2 regions of the Psychromonas sp. KJ10-2 genome follow, and region 2 is predicted to be linked to the other one. Evidence: predicted binding sites of a transcription regulator. Region 2 holds the regulator's gene; the other holds the start of a gene.
The links. The regulator sigma-54, encoded in region 2, starts transcription at its own class of promoters, with help from an activator protein. The targets are predictions, from matches to a motif close to GTTGGCACGNNNNTNGNNT.
Positions count from the first base shown of each region.

Region 1: a site for sigma-54 is predicted at 3,375-3,393, ahead of ACLKL2_RS05020 (putative urea ABC transporter substrate-binding protein). Genes of this name have one in related genera too.

Region 1 covers NZ_CP178827.1:1,036,317-1,044,626, forward strand. Annotated here, with positions in the region: gene ACLKL2_RS05000 (urea amidolyase associated protein UAAP1) at 1-435, opposite strand, end outside; gene ACLKL2_RS05005 (ABC transporter ATP-binding protein) at 445-1,236, opposite strand; gene ACLKL2_RS05010 (ABC transporter permease) at 1,236-2,048, opposite strand; gene ACLKL2_RS05015 (hypothetical protein) at 2,069-2,482, opposite strand; gene ACLKL2_RS05020 (putative urea ABC transporter substrate-binding protein) at 2,461-3,156, opposite strand; guanidine-I (ykkC/yxkD leader) riboswitch at 3,208-3,304, opposite strand; gene ACLKL2_RS05025 (HD domain-containing phosphohydrolase) at 3,709-4,608, shown strand; gene ACLKL2_RS05030 (sensor histidine kinase) at 4,832-5,803, shown strand; gene ACLKL2_RS05035 (ATP-binding protein) at 5,821-6,201, shown strand; gene ACLKL2_RS05040 (response regulator) at 6,147-7,346, shown strand; gene ACLKL2_RS05045 (crotonase/enoyl-CoA hydratase family protein) at 7,363-7,947, opposite strand; gene ACLKL2_RS05050 (hypothetical protein) at 7,944-8,240, opposite strand.
Region 2 covers NZ_CP178827.1:3,229,100-3,237,409, forward strand. Annotated here, with positions in the region: gene mgtE (magnesium transporter) at 1-1,321, opposite strand, end outside; gene ACLKL2_RS15760 (HPr family phosphocarrier protein) at 1,336-1,611, opposite strand; gene rapZ (RNase adapter RapZ) at 1,618-2,460, opposite strand; gene ptsN (PTS IIA-like nitrogen regulatory protein PtsN) at 2,477-2,920, opposite strand; gene ACLKL2_RS15775 (RNA polymerase factor sigma-54) at 3,016-4,461, opposite strand; gene lptB (LPS export ABC transporter ATP-binding protein) at 4,495-5,220, opposite strand; gene lptA (lipopolysaccharide transport periplasmic protein LptA) at 5,226-5,762, opposite strand; gene lptC (LPS export ABC transporter periplasmic protein LptC) at 5,749-6,312, opposite strand; partial or broken gene kdsC (3-deoxy-manno-octulosonate-8-phosphatase KdsC) at 6,313-6,860, opposite strand; gene ACLKL2_RS15800 (ATP-binding cassette domain-containing protein) at 7,235-8,041, shown strand; gene mlaE (lipid asymmetry maintenance ABC transporter permease subunit MlaE) at 8,041-8,310, shown strand, end outside.

The sequences.
Region 1 (8,310 bases), 1.8 Mb from region 2:
TAAACCATATTTAGCAACTTCTACTAACAAACTATCGTAACCATTTTGTAACCAGTTATTATGGTCACCTTGATAGTCACGTGCGCCCCATTTATCTAATACTTTTTGCTTGTTAGCTACACCACCAACACTATCAACCCAACCTGTATCATCACTAACAATAGAGCAGAAGATACGCCCCATATCCGAATATAAGCAGTGCCCTTGTGTGAGTTTGAAAGTGTGTTGACCTTTTAAGGTATCTGGCGCGTTATAACGCTCTAATAAATTATTTGGGTTATAAAACAACATGGATGCATTCGCACCGCCTTCCAAGTCAGTAACAGTCAATAAATGACCTGCTGGCACGACGAGTGACCAGTGACTTGCACCTGGAATATGTTCTTCATAAATCGCATCTGCAACGCGACTCTGTGGTTGTTGACTTTGGGACATTTTATTCTCCTAAACAGTTTCTTCAGTAACTGTATCTTTGACTAAATGTTGCAGTGATGAAGGGACTGCTTGCCCTGTTTCCAGTGCGATATCGTAGACAATCTGTGCCCCAAATCGCTCAGGAGCTTGTGGATCAATGCGTGGTTTATCTAATACCCAGACACGAGAGCCTAGGCTAAAACCTTCAGATAAATCATGCGTGATCATAAATACGGTTAAACCACGTTTTTTCCAAAGTTCACGAATTAATTCGTGCATATCTTTACGAATACCTGGGTCTAAAGCGCCAAAAGGTTCATCTAATAACAGGATACGAGGCTCTTTAATTAAGGCTTGAGCAATGGCCAAACGTTGCTGCATACCGCCAGACATTTCGTTAGGATAACGATGTGCGGCGTGACCTAAACCAACAGCCGTTAACATCTCTAATGCCGCCGCTTTTAACTCGTCACGTTTACTTTTTGAAAACACTTTGCCAAGTAATGGAGAAGCTGCAAACTCTCCTCCTAACATGACATTTTCCAATGCATTAAGATGTGGAAAAGCAGAGTACTTTTGAAACACAATGCCACGGGTTTCATTGGGCTCTGCAGCCATCGTTTCACCGTCCAATAAAATACTGCCGCGGCTCGGTGTTTCTGTGCCTAACAACATATTTAACAATGTTGTTTTACCACAGCCTGATGCGCCAACTATGCTCACGAATTCACCCGCTTTTACTGTCAAGTCAAGCTTTTCGAGGACAACTGTATCGCCGTATTCCTTCCACACCTGCTTCATTTCAATGATGTTATCTTTCATTAATCATTTCCTCGTTTACCGTGGTACCAAGGGAAAGCTCGTTGAGAAAGCAATCGTAATAAGGCATCCATTACAAAAGCTAATACCGCAATCCACAACACATAAGGTAAAATGACATCCATCGCAAGGTAACGACGAATTAAGAAAATGCGATACCCTAACCCTTCAGTTGCAGCAATCGCTTCACCAGCAATTAAGAACAACCAAGCACTACCTAAAGTTAAACGTACCGCATCTATTAGTGCAGGCAATACTTGTGGTAACACCACTCTGACCATAATTTGCCAACTATTTGCGCCTAACGTCTGTGCCTTCAATAGTTGCTCAGATGGCAATGATTCAGTACGCAGTTGTAAATCTCGGATCAAAATCGGACAAATACCAATAATGATCAGCATCACTTTTGATAGTTCACCTAACCCGAATACAATAAATAACACGGGTAAGATAGCCATCGGTGGAATTAATGAGATAGCAGTGATCAGTGGCGAGAATGTGGCACGCATAATCGGTAACATGCCATTCACCACACCAATCACTAAACCGATTAACGCACTAATGCCAACACCTAGTAATAAACGCTGTAAACTTGCACCGGTATCCGCCCATAACAGGTATTCGCCAGTACGTTTACTCGGCTCAAAAGCCATACGTTGTATCGCATCATAGAAACTAGACCATGCAGGTAATAGTTTGTCACTTGGGTTTTCTAATAGACGCGCATCAGATGCCATCGTATAAGCAATTATCAAGACAACAAAAGGTAACAGGGTTAATAATAGTCGCGTAGTGCGACTCGGTTTGCTATTCATTAATCTCATAATGATCAGCCTTATAGTTTGTTATCAATAGCCATTTGCATGAAGCTTGGGTCAAAACGTAACTTGATATTACCTTTATCACCATAAACACCTGTTGGTGTTTCTATACCGATGAATTTAGCATCAGCTGCGCCTTCACCTAATAAACCATGCTCAAAAGAAAACTCCGCAACTTTACCCATAGTGCTTAACAGCGCAGGACTATTGTTAAACTCAACAGCATCTTTTGCTTCATAAAACATTTTCGTTGATGCTAATTGTGCATCGTAACCAGCTAAATCAGTACCAGAAGCATCAGCCATGGCCGTACGCGCCATCGTTGCCTTTGCATCATCACCTTTCATGGTTTGCATGATTTCATACCATGCGCCAGTTAATGCTTTACCTAGTTTAGGGTTATCAGCTAATACATCAGAATTAACCACGAGTAAGTCGATGATTTCACTGGGATTTGAGAAGAATCAAATACTTTATTAGTATCTGGCATTGCAGTGATTTCACTTAATAGAGGGTTCCAAGTGGTCACAGCTGTCACATCATCAGTAGTAAATGCAGCCACTAGGTCAGCGTCAGAAGTGTTAACCACACGTACGTCACGCTCTGCTAGAGAAACAGTTTGTAAAGCACGGGTAAGTAGATAGTGAGAAACACTTAATTCAACCAAGTTGACGTTTTGACCTTTGATATCAGCTAAGTTATCAGTGCCTTTTAATACAACGGCATCATTACCATTAGAAAAGTCGCCGATAATCAGTGACGTTGAATCAACACCACTGGCGGCAGGAATCGTCAGCGCATCCATATTGGTCATTACAGTTGCATCAAATTGACCCGCTGTATATTGGTTAATCGACTCAACATAGTCATTGATCTGTACAATATCGATTTTGATATCGTATTTATCAGCCCACTTTTTAACGATGCCGGAAGTAGCACCATAATCCCACGGCATCCACCCGACATAGATGGTCCAAGCTAAGCGAAATTCTGATTTAGTTTCTGCAAACGCAGAGGACGGGGTAACAATTAAGGCACTACATAATGTGCTAACAGTAAGTACTTTAGTGATTGATTTACGAAGGTATTTAGTTAATTCCATTTCTTTTCTCCTTAGTTACACATTTAAAAGCATGAGAGACATTGTTGCGTCTTCTCCTGAGCTTTTATCCCTCCGTGTAACCTTAGAAAAAGGTCGACAACTCTCGGACCAGTCACTGCAAACAGCCGGAACCCTAGATGTCTATTTTTATATTGTATATTGGCAACACTACGACTGCGACCAATGTCTCTCATACGAGCATTTTAACAATCTAATAAAAGCAATCACTGTGCCAAAAATTAAATTAATTTATTTTCAATAACTTAAAGTTTTTTCAAAAATAAATTTAAAATAAGAGTGCACCAATAGTAATCATATAACGCACCAACAACAAACAAAATTGGAGTGATTAGGTCTTTATAAAAAATAAAGAGTAGAATAGAGAAACTAATGATAATGATTATATTCATCAATTATAAATAAAATATTATAAACATATGCGATTAATGGGTTTATCTATCAGATGCGAGTATAAATAATAGCAACTATTAGTTAATATATACCTCTAAAGATATCAATTCATTCATATCGATACTGAAATGGAAACGCATTTTGAATAAACAAAGACATGTAGTTATTGTTGATGACCAGTCAACGGGCAGAATGATTTTACAAAAGGTTATTTTACAAATCGCAAATGACATTAAAGTCATTGATTTTGCAGACCCTTATGATGCCTTACAATGGTTGAGCAAAAATCCAGCCGATCTCATTGTAACTGATTACAGAATGCCTGGTTTAAATGGTATTGAGTTTATTCAAGAAGTACGAAAATTAAATCATGGTGAACATGTTCCAATCATGATGATTACCGTGGTCAGTGAAAAAGCCATTCGCTATGAAGCATTAGATGCCGGTGTTACGGCATTTTTAACTCGCCCTATTGATCAAATAGAATGCCGTACCACATGTAGAAATCTACTTAAGCTTCATCAACAGCATGTCATTATTCAAAATAGAGCGGATTGGCTTGCACAACAAGTTGAACTAGCCACTGAACAAATTTTACAACGAGAAAAAGAAACCATCTTAAAATTAGCTAAAGCCGGTGAATATAGAGATGAAGAAACAGGCAATCATGTCATTAGAATGGCTAAATATTCCAAAGAGATTGCCTGTGAAATGGGATTAACAGAAGCGGAATGCAGTGACTTAGAGCATGCGGCACAAATGCACGATATAGGTAAAATAGGCATCCCAGATAAAATCTTACTCAAACCAGGTAAATTTGAACCCGATGAATGGACAATAATGCAAACTCATGCGGCTATTGGATCTGAAATATTATCAGGCAGTGAATCAAAGTATATGCAAATGGGGGCGATTATCGCACTTAATCACCATGAACGCTTTGATGGAAGCGGTTACCCCAATAAACTCGCTGGTGAAAATATTCCTCTTATTGCGCGTATCGTGTCAGTTGCAGATGTATTTGATGCGTTAATTTCGTGAGACCCTATAAAAAAGCATGGGCAATTCAAGATGCTATAGACTTTATTATAGCTAATTCCGGAACACAATTTGATCCGCAATGTGTTGACGCTTTTAAAGCGCGTTTGCCACGTATTTTAAAAATACAGAGTGAATTTCCAGATGAGCATAACCCTTTGAATAATATTGGCTATTTTTATTGATGAATTTCATATTTAAAAAAGCATATGCCATAAAAAATCATATGAAAAAAACGGGTGATTCAGAACCCGAACAAGCATTAGTTAGAGTGATTGTTAGCTTATTGTTAATGACCTATTTTGTAATCCCATTTCTATCATCAGATCATGGTCATACTATCGAAAATATGATCGTACCTTTAATGTCTCTAGGTTATTTCATCTGCTCAATTTTAATCGTTATTAATATTTCAATGCAACTAAGAGCTAGTGCTGCTAGAAGAATTATTGGCATATTATTAGATCTTGTATCGCTTTCAATATTAATGGTAATCGCTATTCAAGAAACTATCTTTTTATTTGTATTTTACCTTTGGGTGATCATCGGAAATGGATTTAGATTTGGAATATATTATTTATACATATCACTAATTGTGGGAGGTTTAGGTTTTCTCATTGCTATTGTATTGGGAGAGTATTGGCAACAACACCTTTCCATTGCAATTAGTTTGATGCTGGTCATCACATTGATTCCCTTATATTCAATTTTTCTTATTAATAAACTTTATGCCGCTATCAGTATGGCTGAAAAAGCAAATCAGGCTAAAAGTCGATTTTTAGCTAATATGTCACATGAATTAAGGACCCCTTTAAATGGAGTGTTAGGAATTAGTGATTTATTAAGAGAAACTAAACTTGAAGATGAACAGCGTAACTTAGTACATTCAATGCAAAGCTCAGCGAAAATATTACTGGGTTTGATAGAAAAAGTACTAGATATATCTAAAATTGAAGCTGGCAGAATCGAAATATCAGAAGAAACGATTGACCTTCTGTCTATAGTTGATTCCGTAATGACGACCCAAAAGTTAATCGCTAAAAGTAAGTCATTAGATATCGATTCTAGCACCTGTTCAAATATTCCTTACCTGTTAAAAGGTGATCCGCAATACCTTCGTCAGGTTTTGGTTAATTTAATAGGGAATGCAATCAAATTCACGGATCAAGGCTCAATTCAACTAAATATAAAAAAATAAAACAAACAGAACATACTATATTCCTAAGGTTTGAAATTATTGATACTGGAATTGGTATCGAAAAAGCCTATTTAGATAGTGTATTTAATGATTTCACGCAAGTTGGTGAAGCAACTGCTCGACATATCGGCGGGTCTGGGTTAGGTACAACTATTTCAAAACAGCTAGTAGAGTTAATGGGAGGTGAAATTGGCGTTGATAGTGAATTAGGTCATGGTTCTACATTTTGGTTTGAATTGCCTTTTAATTTAGTATTAACCCCTTTAGCTGAAATTAGTCATGATAAATTATTAGTTTTAACTTCAAGTACAAATAAAGAAATAATAAAGCCAATGTTAAATGATTGGGGGTATCTGCTAACTTCACTCGAAAAATTAGTCATACAATTTCTCTATTAAAGCAAAAATCAAATACGAGCCAGCCATATAAAGTAATTATTATCGACATTTTAAGCCTAGCCGCAATAGGGGAATTAGAACAACTTTTAACTTTTCTAAACTCTGATTTAAAATTTACTAAATTACCTATTATTTTAATATCCCCACCTTCAACGGGCCACATACCTAAAACAATAAAAACTCAACTTACGAGTGTAATCATTGATTTACACGATAAAAGAGCACTATTTAATGCCTTATATCAGAATCAAAGAAATAATGGGAATAAGGATTCTAATGTTATCTCTTTTAGTGAGTTTTACTCAAATCAAATAGGAGCAAAAAAATTAAATGTACTCGTTGCGGAAGACAATAAGATTAACCAACAAGTTATTTCTGGAATACTTAAACGAGCAGGGCACAAAGTACAGCTTGTTGATAACGGAGAGGAAGCCATAGAGGTTTTATCTAAAAATCATGAACAAATTGATTTACTAATAGTCGATAAAAACATGCCTAAATGTTCTGGTGATGATGTAATAAAAACCTTACAATTTATGGACACTACTCAAGTAATACCAATAATAATGCTAACTGCCGATGCCACAACGGAAGCAAAGCAATTAGCAATTAGTTTGGGAGTAAATGAGTTTTTAACAAAACCTGTAGACTCTCACGAATTGTTAGAAAAAATAGCCATTTTATCCCATTCAAAAAAACTAAATTTAACACCAGGTATAGATACTTCAGCTGGCAATATAAAAACTTTATCCCCTACTTCTAAAAAAATAGAAGAAGTAGGAGAACAATGGTGTGACCCAGAAACAATAGCTGAATTATTTTCTTTAAGTGGTGATGATAACTTTATGGATAAACTAATTGCCGCTTTTATAATGGATGGAAATAAACATATCCAACAATTAGAGAATGCTAAGATAGATGATTATCTAAAATTACGAGAGTCATTACATGCTATTAAAGGAGCTGCTACTGAATTAGGGGCAAACAAACTCGCTAACCTTTGTATTGAAGGGGAAAACTTTAAACCTTATGACCTAAATAGCGCTAAACTCCTCGCCTCAATTGAAGAGTTAGAGTTCGCATACAAGAAAACTGTAGAAGCTCTACGTATAATTTTACTTAAAGCCTCTACAGGAAAACTTTAAATTAAAGCAAGTTATTTTATACTTGCTTTGCTGTTTGACGCACCACTAGCTTCTCCATTATACGTAGATCCTTATCAGTTAACCTTAACGCAGCATCTACCCAAACCTCTGTGATATCAAATAGTTCCTGATATGGGATAGGGTTGCATATATCTTTCACTTTTCGCATAGCTTGATAGCTATTTGCTTTTCGGTTAGCTGAATTAATATAATCATATACTGCTATTTCCCCCTTCCCTTTTTCAGCAAGTATGTCAATCACTCCCATTTCATACAATTCTTCTGCGAGATATAACTTACCACTCAAGATGATCTCTTCTGCTTTAACAGGACCGACTTTTCGACTCAGTAATGAATAAGCCCCCATACCAGGAAATAAATTAAAGACAACTTCAGGAAGTCCTAACTTAACCCCTCGTTCAGCAATAGTAACATTACTTGATAAAGCCCCCTCAAATCCACCACCTAGAGCATCTCCTTGGATCAAGGCAATAGTTGTAAGCTCACTATCGACATGCACCATATTACGATACAGTGTATCTATACACTTAATTGCATAAGTGAGTAATTCATCACGCTTTCCTTGTTTAATTAAACTCAGAAATGTTGATAAGTCTCCCCTAAATTAAATACATTATCAACAGATGAAGCGGCGATAATATAGTCATACTTTTCAGAGTCACCATATTTATTCTCAAACTGAACGCTCTTCTGATAATCTGTAATTTCATCTAATAATTGAGCGGTAAAACAAGGACGAGGACTTGCGTGCATGTAATACCAACCTGCTTTATATTTCGCATCATAATAAACCGATAATTGAGAATATTGGTGTTGCGAAGATACCTTTTTATTAGATGTTTGTAGTTCAGTTACACGTGCTAAATTATTCATTTTATATTTCCTTTAAGTATATTTAATCGACCCAAACTATTATTTGAATCGCACATTTATCTGAATTGAC
Region 2 (8,310 bases):
ATAGACCAATCACATCGGTTACAGTGGTTAATGCCATACCACCGGCCAAAGCGGGGTCTATTTTATATTTATGCATTAACAATGGAATACAAACTCCAGCGATACCTGCAATGGACAGGTTAATAAACATTGCTCCAGCAATAATATAACCGACCTGCATATCACCTTTCCAAAGCACTACGGCAGTGGCTACTAGAATTGCCCAAATCATACCGTTCAATAAACCGATCGCTGCTTCTTTACCAATTAACCATCGTGTATTGCTACCACTAATATGCCCAACAGCAATACCGCGAATAACCAAGGCTAAGGTTTGGTTACCAGCGATGCCTCCCATGCTTGGCACGATTGTCATCAATACGGCCAATGTGGCGACTTGCTCTAAGGTTGCTTCAAACATATTTGAAACAGAGGCTGCGATAAACGCGGCCATCAAATTTACTGATAACCAAACAGTACGACGTTTGGCACTGGGTAAGATAGGTGCAAAGGTATCTTCATCATCATCCATACCGGCCATACCCATCATCGAGTGTTCGGCATTTTCTCGGATAATATCAACAATATCATCGATAGTAATACGGCCGAGTAGTTGCCGGTCGTCATCAATCACTGGTGCGGAGATCCAATCATGTCGTTCAAACAGTTTAGCTATCTCATTCTCTTCCATTAATGCTTGAAGTGGCTCGGTATCATGATTCATGACATCGCCAATAATAGAAGTGGGTTCCTCTGTGAGTAATGTAGATAATGACACATCGCCTAATAGCTTGTTGTCGGTATCCACTACATATAAAGCATCGGTTGTATCAGGTAGTGAGCCTTTCAAACGTAAATAGCGCAATACCACTTCAATAGTCACGTCTGGACGGACTGTAGTGGTGTCTGTATTCATGATTGAACCGGCAGTATCTTCTGGATACGCTAAGGCCAGTTCGACACGTTGTCTATCTTGTGTGTCCATTTGCTCCAAAACAGCACGGTAAACGCTATCTGGGATACCACGCAGGACATAGGCTAGGCCATCGGTTTCCATGCCTTCTGTTGCGGCTACGAGGTTATCCGTGCCCATCAGGTTGATGATGCCATCTTTAGCATCTTCATTTAGCTCTTCTAGGATCTCACCATGTTGGTCATGGTCAGTGAGATTCCAAAGTACTTTACGGTAAGCAGGTGGCGAGGACTCTAAGAGAAAGGCAACATCGCAGGCAGGCATTTTATCTAAAATACTGCGTGCTAAAACAAACATACCACTTTCAAGGGCTTTTTTTACTTCTTGAAGTCGCAGCTGGGTATTATCGACTTTAGTGTTTTCCAGCATACTAACTCCTATAATTATTCTTCTTCTAAAAATTTATTTTCGATCAGTTCGGTAACGGCTAGCATCGCCTCTTCTGCTTGTGCGCCTTGCGCTTCGATCTCTATCTCTTGACCAAAACAGGTTTCCAGCACTAATAAGCCTAAAACACTGCCTGCATCGGCTTTTTTATCATTGTGTGTGATGGTGATTTGAGCATCAAAAGCATTGACAAGTTCAACTAATTTGATGGTAGCGCGTGTATGTAAGCCTAATTTATTTTTTATTGTAATTGTTTGCTTAATGATATCCAACCGGAACTACTCCTTTAAACATTTATGTTCTATTTGTACTTGGTATTTGTGCTTAAAGCGCGCGGCAATTTGCTCCGTAACATATACAGATCGATGTTTGCCACCGGTGCAGCCAATAGCAATGGTGACATAATTACGGTTATTTTGCTCTAAGTGAGGTAACCAATTTAAAAATAGGTTTTCGATATTAATAATGGTTTCTTTGACTAATGGAAAAGCGCTTAAATAATCTTGAATGACCTTATCTTTACCCGTGTATACCTTTAACTCTTTTTCCCAGTAAGGATTGGGTAGGAAGCGTACATCAAACATATAATCAGCATCTTCAGGGTGTGTATATTTATAACCAAAGGATTGAAAAATGATGAGGAGATTACTTTTTGTTGAACCTTGTAAATAGACTTTTAGGTGCTCATTTAAATTATGTATCGACAGAGAAGTGGTATCAACTGAGAAGGCCGCCATCGATTTTAATGGTGCCAAAATCTTATTTTCCAACTCTAATGCTTGAGATAAAGAGTACTTTTGCTTGGAAAGAGGGTGTAAGCGGCGCGTTTCACTATAACGTCTAATTAACTCACTGGTTAATGCATCGATATAGATAATTTCTAATTCAACTTTGCCTTGCAATGAAATGATCAGATCTTCTATCTGCTCAACTTCCCTTGGCATATTACGCACATCAAGGGTAACAGCAACTTTATTGTCCTTAGGATCTAAAGTATCAATTAGTTGCTCAAGTAATTGGTAGGGCACACCGTCGATACAGTTGTAACCTAGGTCTTCGAGAACATGAAGTGCAATTGTTTTTCCTGAGCCAGAGCGACCACTTATAACAATTAATTTCATATTTTCACCTTTTACTTTATAGCGTTAGTAATTCAAATAACTCTGTTGCGTTGTCTGCGCTGCGTAATTGACGCAAGAATTGTTTGTCCAATAACTTTTGACTTATCTCTGATAGTGCAGAAAGATATTGTTTGCAAAGGTCTTCCGGCACAAAAATAGCGAATAGTATATCCACTTTATTACCGTCGTATGAATCATAATCGATACCTGTTTCACATTGCAAAAAGACAGCTGTAGCGGGTAGCTCACTAGAAATTTTGACATGTGGAATAGCAATCCCAGATCCAACACCTGTTGACCCAATTTTCTCTCGTGCAATTAAGCTTTCGAATAGTTCATGGGCATCTAAATCGAGTTCTTTTGCTGCGATAAGGCTGATTTTTTCTAGTGCGCCTTTTTTGCTTGTGCAAGCTGTTTTACAGAATACTGATTGTTGATTTAATAGAGTAGATATTTTCATAATAATAGTTAACTGTATTTAATGGACGCGCGAGTTTATCAGGTTCGCATTAAATGACTATAGTTAATCCTTATTTATTTGCATTACTTCTTGGTTCAAAGTAATTGTTTACGTTGATTAGAAGGTGGAATTCCTAAGGATTCACGATATTTAGCAATAGTACGTCTAGCTACCTTGATCCCTTTTTCTTCTAATAACTGGGTGATTTTATTGTCGCTTAAGGGTTTTGTGGTGATTTCTGCAGAGACCAATTTTTTAATTAAAGCACGTATAGCGGTTGATGAGCATTCGCCGCCCCCATTGGTTGCTACATGGCTAGAGAAGAAAAACTTCAACTCATAAATACCACGAGGAGTATGCATAAATTTTTGAGTCGTAACACGTGAAATGGTCGACTCATGCATTTCTACTTCGAAGGCAACGTCATTAAGTACCATGGGTTTCATAGACTCATCGCCATATTCAAAGAAGGCCTGTTGTTGTTGCACAATACAGTTAGCTACCTTTAATAAGGTTTCATTGCGGTTTTCTAAGCTTTTAATAAACCATTTTGCTTCTTGTAAATGACCCTTTATAAATTGTGAATCATTTTTACTGATATTACCCGTACACATACTTGCGTATTGTTGGTTAATCGATAAATTCGGGTCACAATCTTGATTAAGGGAAACACGCCATTGCCCATTAATTTTTTTAACGTAAACGTCTGGCACGATATATTGCGTTTCACTGGTTTCTACACGATTACCAGGGCGTGGCTCTAAACTTTGAATTAAACGCATTATCTCAGCTAATTGAGATTCTTTTAACTTACTTTTTCTTGCCAGTGTGCGGTAATCTCTGTTTCCAAGTAGATCCATATACTGTTCCAGTATTTGGATAGCTTCATCACGCCAAGGTGTTGTTTCTGAAAGTTGACGTAATTGTATTTGTAAACATTCTTGAGTGGTGCGCGCCGCAACACCTAATGGGTCAAAATGTTGAATGCGTTTTAGTACCACTTCCACTTCATCCAACTCTAATTCTTCTAAGTCAGTTTGTAGGCTTTCTAATATGCTTTCACAGTCTGTGGTGAGATAACCTGATTCATCAATGGAATCGATGATCGCCATCGCGATAATTTGGTCTGTTTCAGTAAAAGGGGTAAGTTGCATTTGCCATAATAGATGGTCTTGTAATGAGGTAGATGATTCACCTTGATATAAAGTGTTCTCACCTTCATAGGCTACTGCATTAGAGCTAGTACCAGTGATCGGCGTTGAGTTGTATGATTCTTCCCACTCTTTTTCTGCAGGTAGGTCATCGGAGAACTCTTGCTGAGTAATCGCTTCAGTGGTATCTAATGCGCTGCTATCTGCTTCTTTAACAGTATCTTCAGATCCTGTTTGGTCGTCTTGTTCAAGAAGAGGGTTAGAGTCCAAAGCGTTTTGGATCTCCTGTTGCAGATCTAATGTTGAAAGCTGCAATAGTTTTATTGCTTGTTGTAATTGAGGGGTCATCGCTAATTGCTGACCCATTTTCAATTGTAAACCCTGTTTCATCAAAACATATCTTCCTGAACGTATGGCAATTATTTAAAGTTTAAACTCTTCACCTAGATAAACGCGTTTCACATGATCATTTGCCAGAATCTCATCCTGTGTACCCACAGCAATAATTTCTCCGTGGCTTACTATATAGGAATGTTCACAAACATCTAACGTTTCTCTAACATTATGGTCGGTGATTAATACACCTAAGCCACGATCACGTAATTGTTGAATAATATTTTTTATATCAATTACCGAAATCGGGTCAACACCAGCGAAAGGTTCATCAAGTAGAATAAATTTTGGTTCTGTGGCTAGTGCGCGTGCAATCTCTACACGACGGCGCTCTCCACCCGATAAACTCATCCCTTTATTATCACGAATATGAGTAATATGAAACTCTTCTAAAAGAGTGTTCAGTTTCTCTTCGCGTTGTTTTTGTGTCAATTCTTTACGGGTCTGTAAAATACCCATGATATTTTCTGTTACCGTTAAACGTCTAAAAATGGACGCTTCTTGTGGTAAATAACCAATGCCTTTTTGTGCTCGAATATGCATCGGGTTGCTAGAGATATCTTCATCATCAATAACAATGGTGCCTTGATCTTGTTTAACCAAACCAACCACCATATAAAAAGAGGTGGTTTTACCAGCACCATTAGGGCCAAGTAACCCTACAATTTCGCCGGTTTTGACTGTAAGACCAACACCATTTACTACGGTACGCCCTTTATAGCTCTTAACTAAGCCTGTTGCGCATAACTCTGCCATATTAATTAACCGCCTGTATTTGAGGTTGAGTCACTGTTTTTATCTTTTTCAAATTGCGAAGGCAAAAAGATGGTTTTTACGCGCTCTTTAGTATTCTGATCGGTGCTTACATTAAGTTCTTGAGTGGCTAAGAAGTATTCTATTTCAGCACCATTTACTTGGCTATCTAATTGTTTTACTTGTGCATTATCGGTTAATGTTATCTTACCTGCTGCTACATCATAGGTAATTTTATTCGCCTCTGCATCTAATGGTTTACCATCGTCTTGTATTTGATGGAAAACGGAGGTTTTACCTTCTGCAATCATCAATTCATGATTAGGTTTTTCACCTCGAATAACCGTCAATTTATCAGCTGTGATCTTAATCGAACCTTGAGTTAATAAAACTTCATCAGTGAAAGTGATCGTGTTGGTTTTTAAGCTAGCATGTTGCTTTACTGAAGAAACATGAATAGGTTGGTTATAATCAGACTCTAATGCAATCACATTGGCATTAAACAATGAAATGCTTAGTAAGCATGCTAATTTATTTAGGTTCATTAAAGTACACCGCTTTTATATTCGAATTAAGTTTCATCTCTTCGCCTTCTATCGACGCCCACATACCAACACCTTCATGTTTCAGTTGTGGTCCTGTCCAAGTCACTTTTAAGTCACTGGTGATCACTTTAGTATCCAGCATTATTGTTGCTTGTGCAGTGGACATCGTCTGCACTATTTGATCTTCTGTTAGGTTCTTAATAAACACATTGCCTGATAATAATAGGTTATTTTTTTCTTTTAATGTGCCTTTGATACTGGTGAGTTGCCAAATAGTGACCACACCCGTCTCTTTGTCTTTATGGTAGATGACTACTTTAGGATGTTCAAACAAGGTTGAATCATCTTCTGGGTAGTTAGTGGCTTTATCAGCAAAGACGCGATAATCATTAAAACCAGTTTGGTCATAATGATTACTCTGTAAGTCATCTGCTATATAACTTGGGTGATGATCTGGTAACGCAGGGTATTCAGTGTCCGTTGTAAAGTAGACCCAAACCGCACAGGCGATAAACAGGACAATAAAAGGGATGCTCTGTCGTTTGTTCATTTATTCGCTTTTACCTTGTGTCATAGCAAGTTGTCCATGACATTGTAAAAATAGATCGCACACTTCACGCACTGCGCCAAATCCACCTTTTACTGTAGTGATTAAATCTGCTTTTTGTAGCACCAGAGGATGGGCATCATTGACCGCAATACCTAAGCCAGATAATTGCATCACCGGCAGATCAACCACATCATCACCGATATAAGCTGTTTGCTCTGGCGTTAAATCTAATTGCGCCAATAGTGTTTTGTACACGGTAAGTTTATCGTCTTTACCTTGAAAAATATGTTGTACACCTAAGGCAGACATTCTATTACTGACAATGTTCGATTGACGACCTGTAATAATCGCGACTTCAATACCTTGTTTCATAATCGCCTTAAGCCCAAAGCCATCTTTTGTATGGAAGGCTTTTAACTCTTCTCCGTCATTACCTAGGTAAATGCGACCATCTGAAAAACACCATCAACATCGCAAACAAACAGTTTTATTTTTTGTGCGCGTTGAAAGTTATCTTGGCTGATTTTTCCATAGGGGGTATCTATCATTTATCGACTCTTTTATTAAATACAGCAAATCTATTATCAAAATATCAAAGTCCGCAAAGGATCGCGAGCATTGTTTATGGTAATCAATTTATGAAATCAAAATATGTGCCAATCATAACAAGAGTGTCTCATATTACATAGATTAAACGCTATTAATGTTACTATTAATCTGAACATCACCGAAACTTACAGGGATATAATTTGTCTGTAATATTGAAAAAATGGAATTGCACCTGCTAAGTTTCGCTTATTTATGATTTTAAAGGTAAAATCCAACCCAAATCGTTATTTATCTCGATTCTGACTGATTGTTTAAGTTCTATCATTGGCTTATCGATCAAACTAAACTTTCTTTTCATAGAGAAAAGGTATTTATGTCAACACAACATATTGTAATTAATCAACTTAGTTTCAAGCGACAAGAAAAAAGCATATTTGAGAATATAGATATGCAGTTTGAGCAGGGGAAAATTACTGCAGTACTAGGGCCAAGTGGTATCGGTAAAACGACCCTGTTAAAATTGATTGGTGGACAAATTCCTGCTGATGGTGGTGAAGTACTGTTTAATGGTACTTCTATTCATAATTGTTCTGAAAAAGCGTTATATGAAGCGCGCAAAAAAATGGGCATGCTATTTCAAAGTGGGGCGTTGTTTAATGACCTAACAGTATTTGAAAATGTCGCTTTTCCACTTAGAGAACATACACAGTTAGATGAAAAATTATTATCTACCCTAGTATTAATGAAACTACAGGCAGTTGGTTTACGTGGTGCTAAAGATCTTTATCCATCACAACTTTCTGGTGGTATGGCAAGACGTGTAGCATTGGCGCGTGCTATTGCCTTAGACCCTGAAGTGGTTATGTATGATGAACCCTTTACAGGCCAAGATCCTATTTCAATGAATGTATTATTGAAATTAGTGAAGCAATTAAATGATACATTAGGCTTAACCTCTATTATTGTTTCTCATGATGTTAATGAGGTGCTGTCTATTGCTGATAACGTGTATGTCTTTGCTGAGCATAAAATTATTGCGCAGGGCTCTGTACAAGAAGTCTTAGCGCAAAAAGATAATGCGTTGTTGCAACAATTTTTAGCCGGTGCTGTGCAAGGACCTGTGCCTTTCCACCTTCCTGCAAGTGATTACCTAGTAGACTTAAAAGAGGCCAATCAATAATGGGTTCATTTTTACAATCGATTGGGGCTTATACGATACAGTTAATTCAACGTGCGGGTAAATCTGCATTAATGTTTTACCGTACTTTGTTCACTAAGCCTCATCCTAAGTTATTTCATCTTACTGTCGCTCAGGTATTCCATCTCGGTATTTTATCCTTACCTATTATTGTGACGGCAGGTTTATTTATCGGCATGGTACTGAGTTTACAAGGGTATTATGTTTTAGTGGATTATGCGGCGGAAGAGAGTTTAGGTAGCATGGTGGCA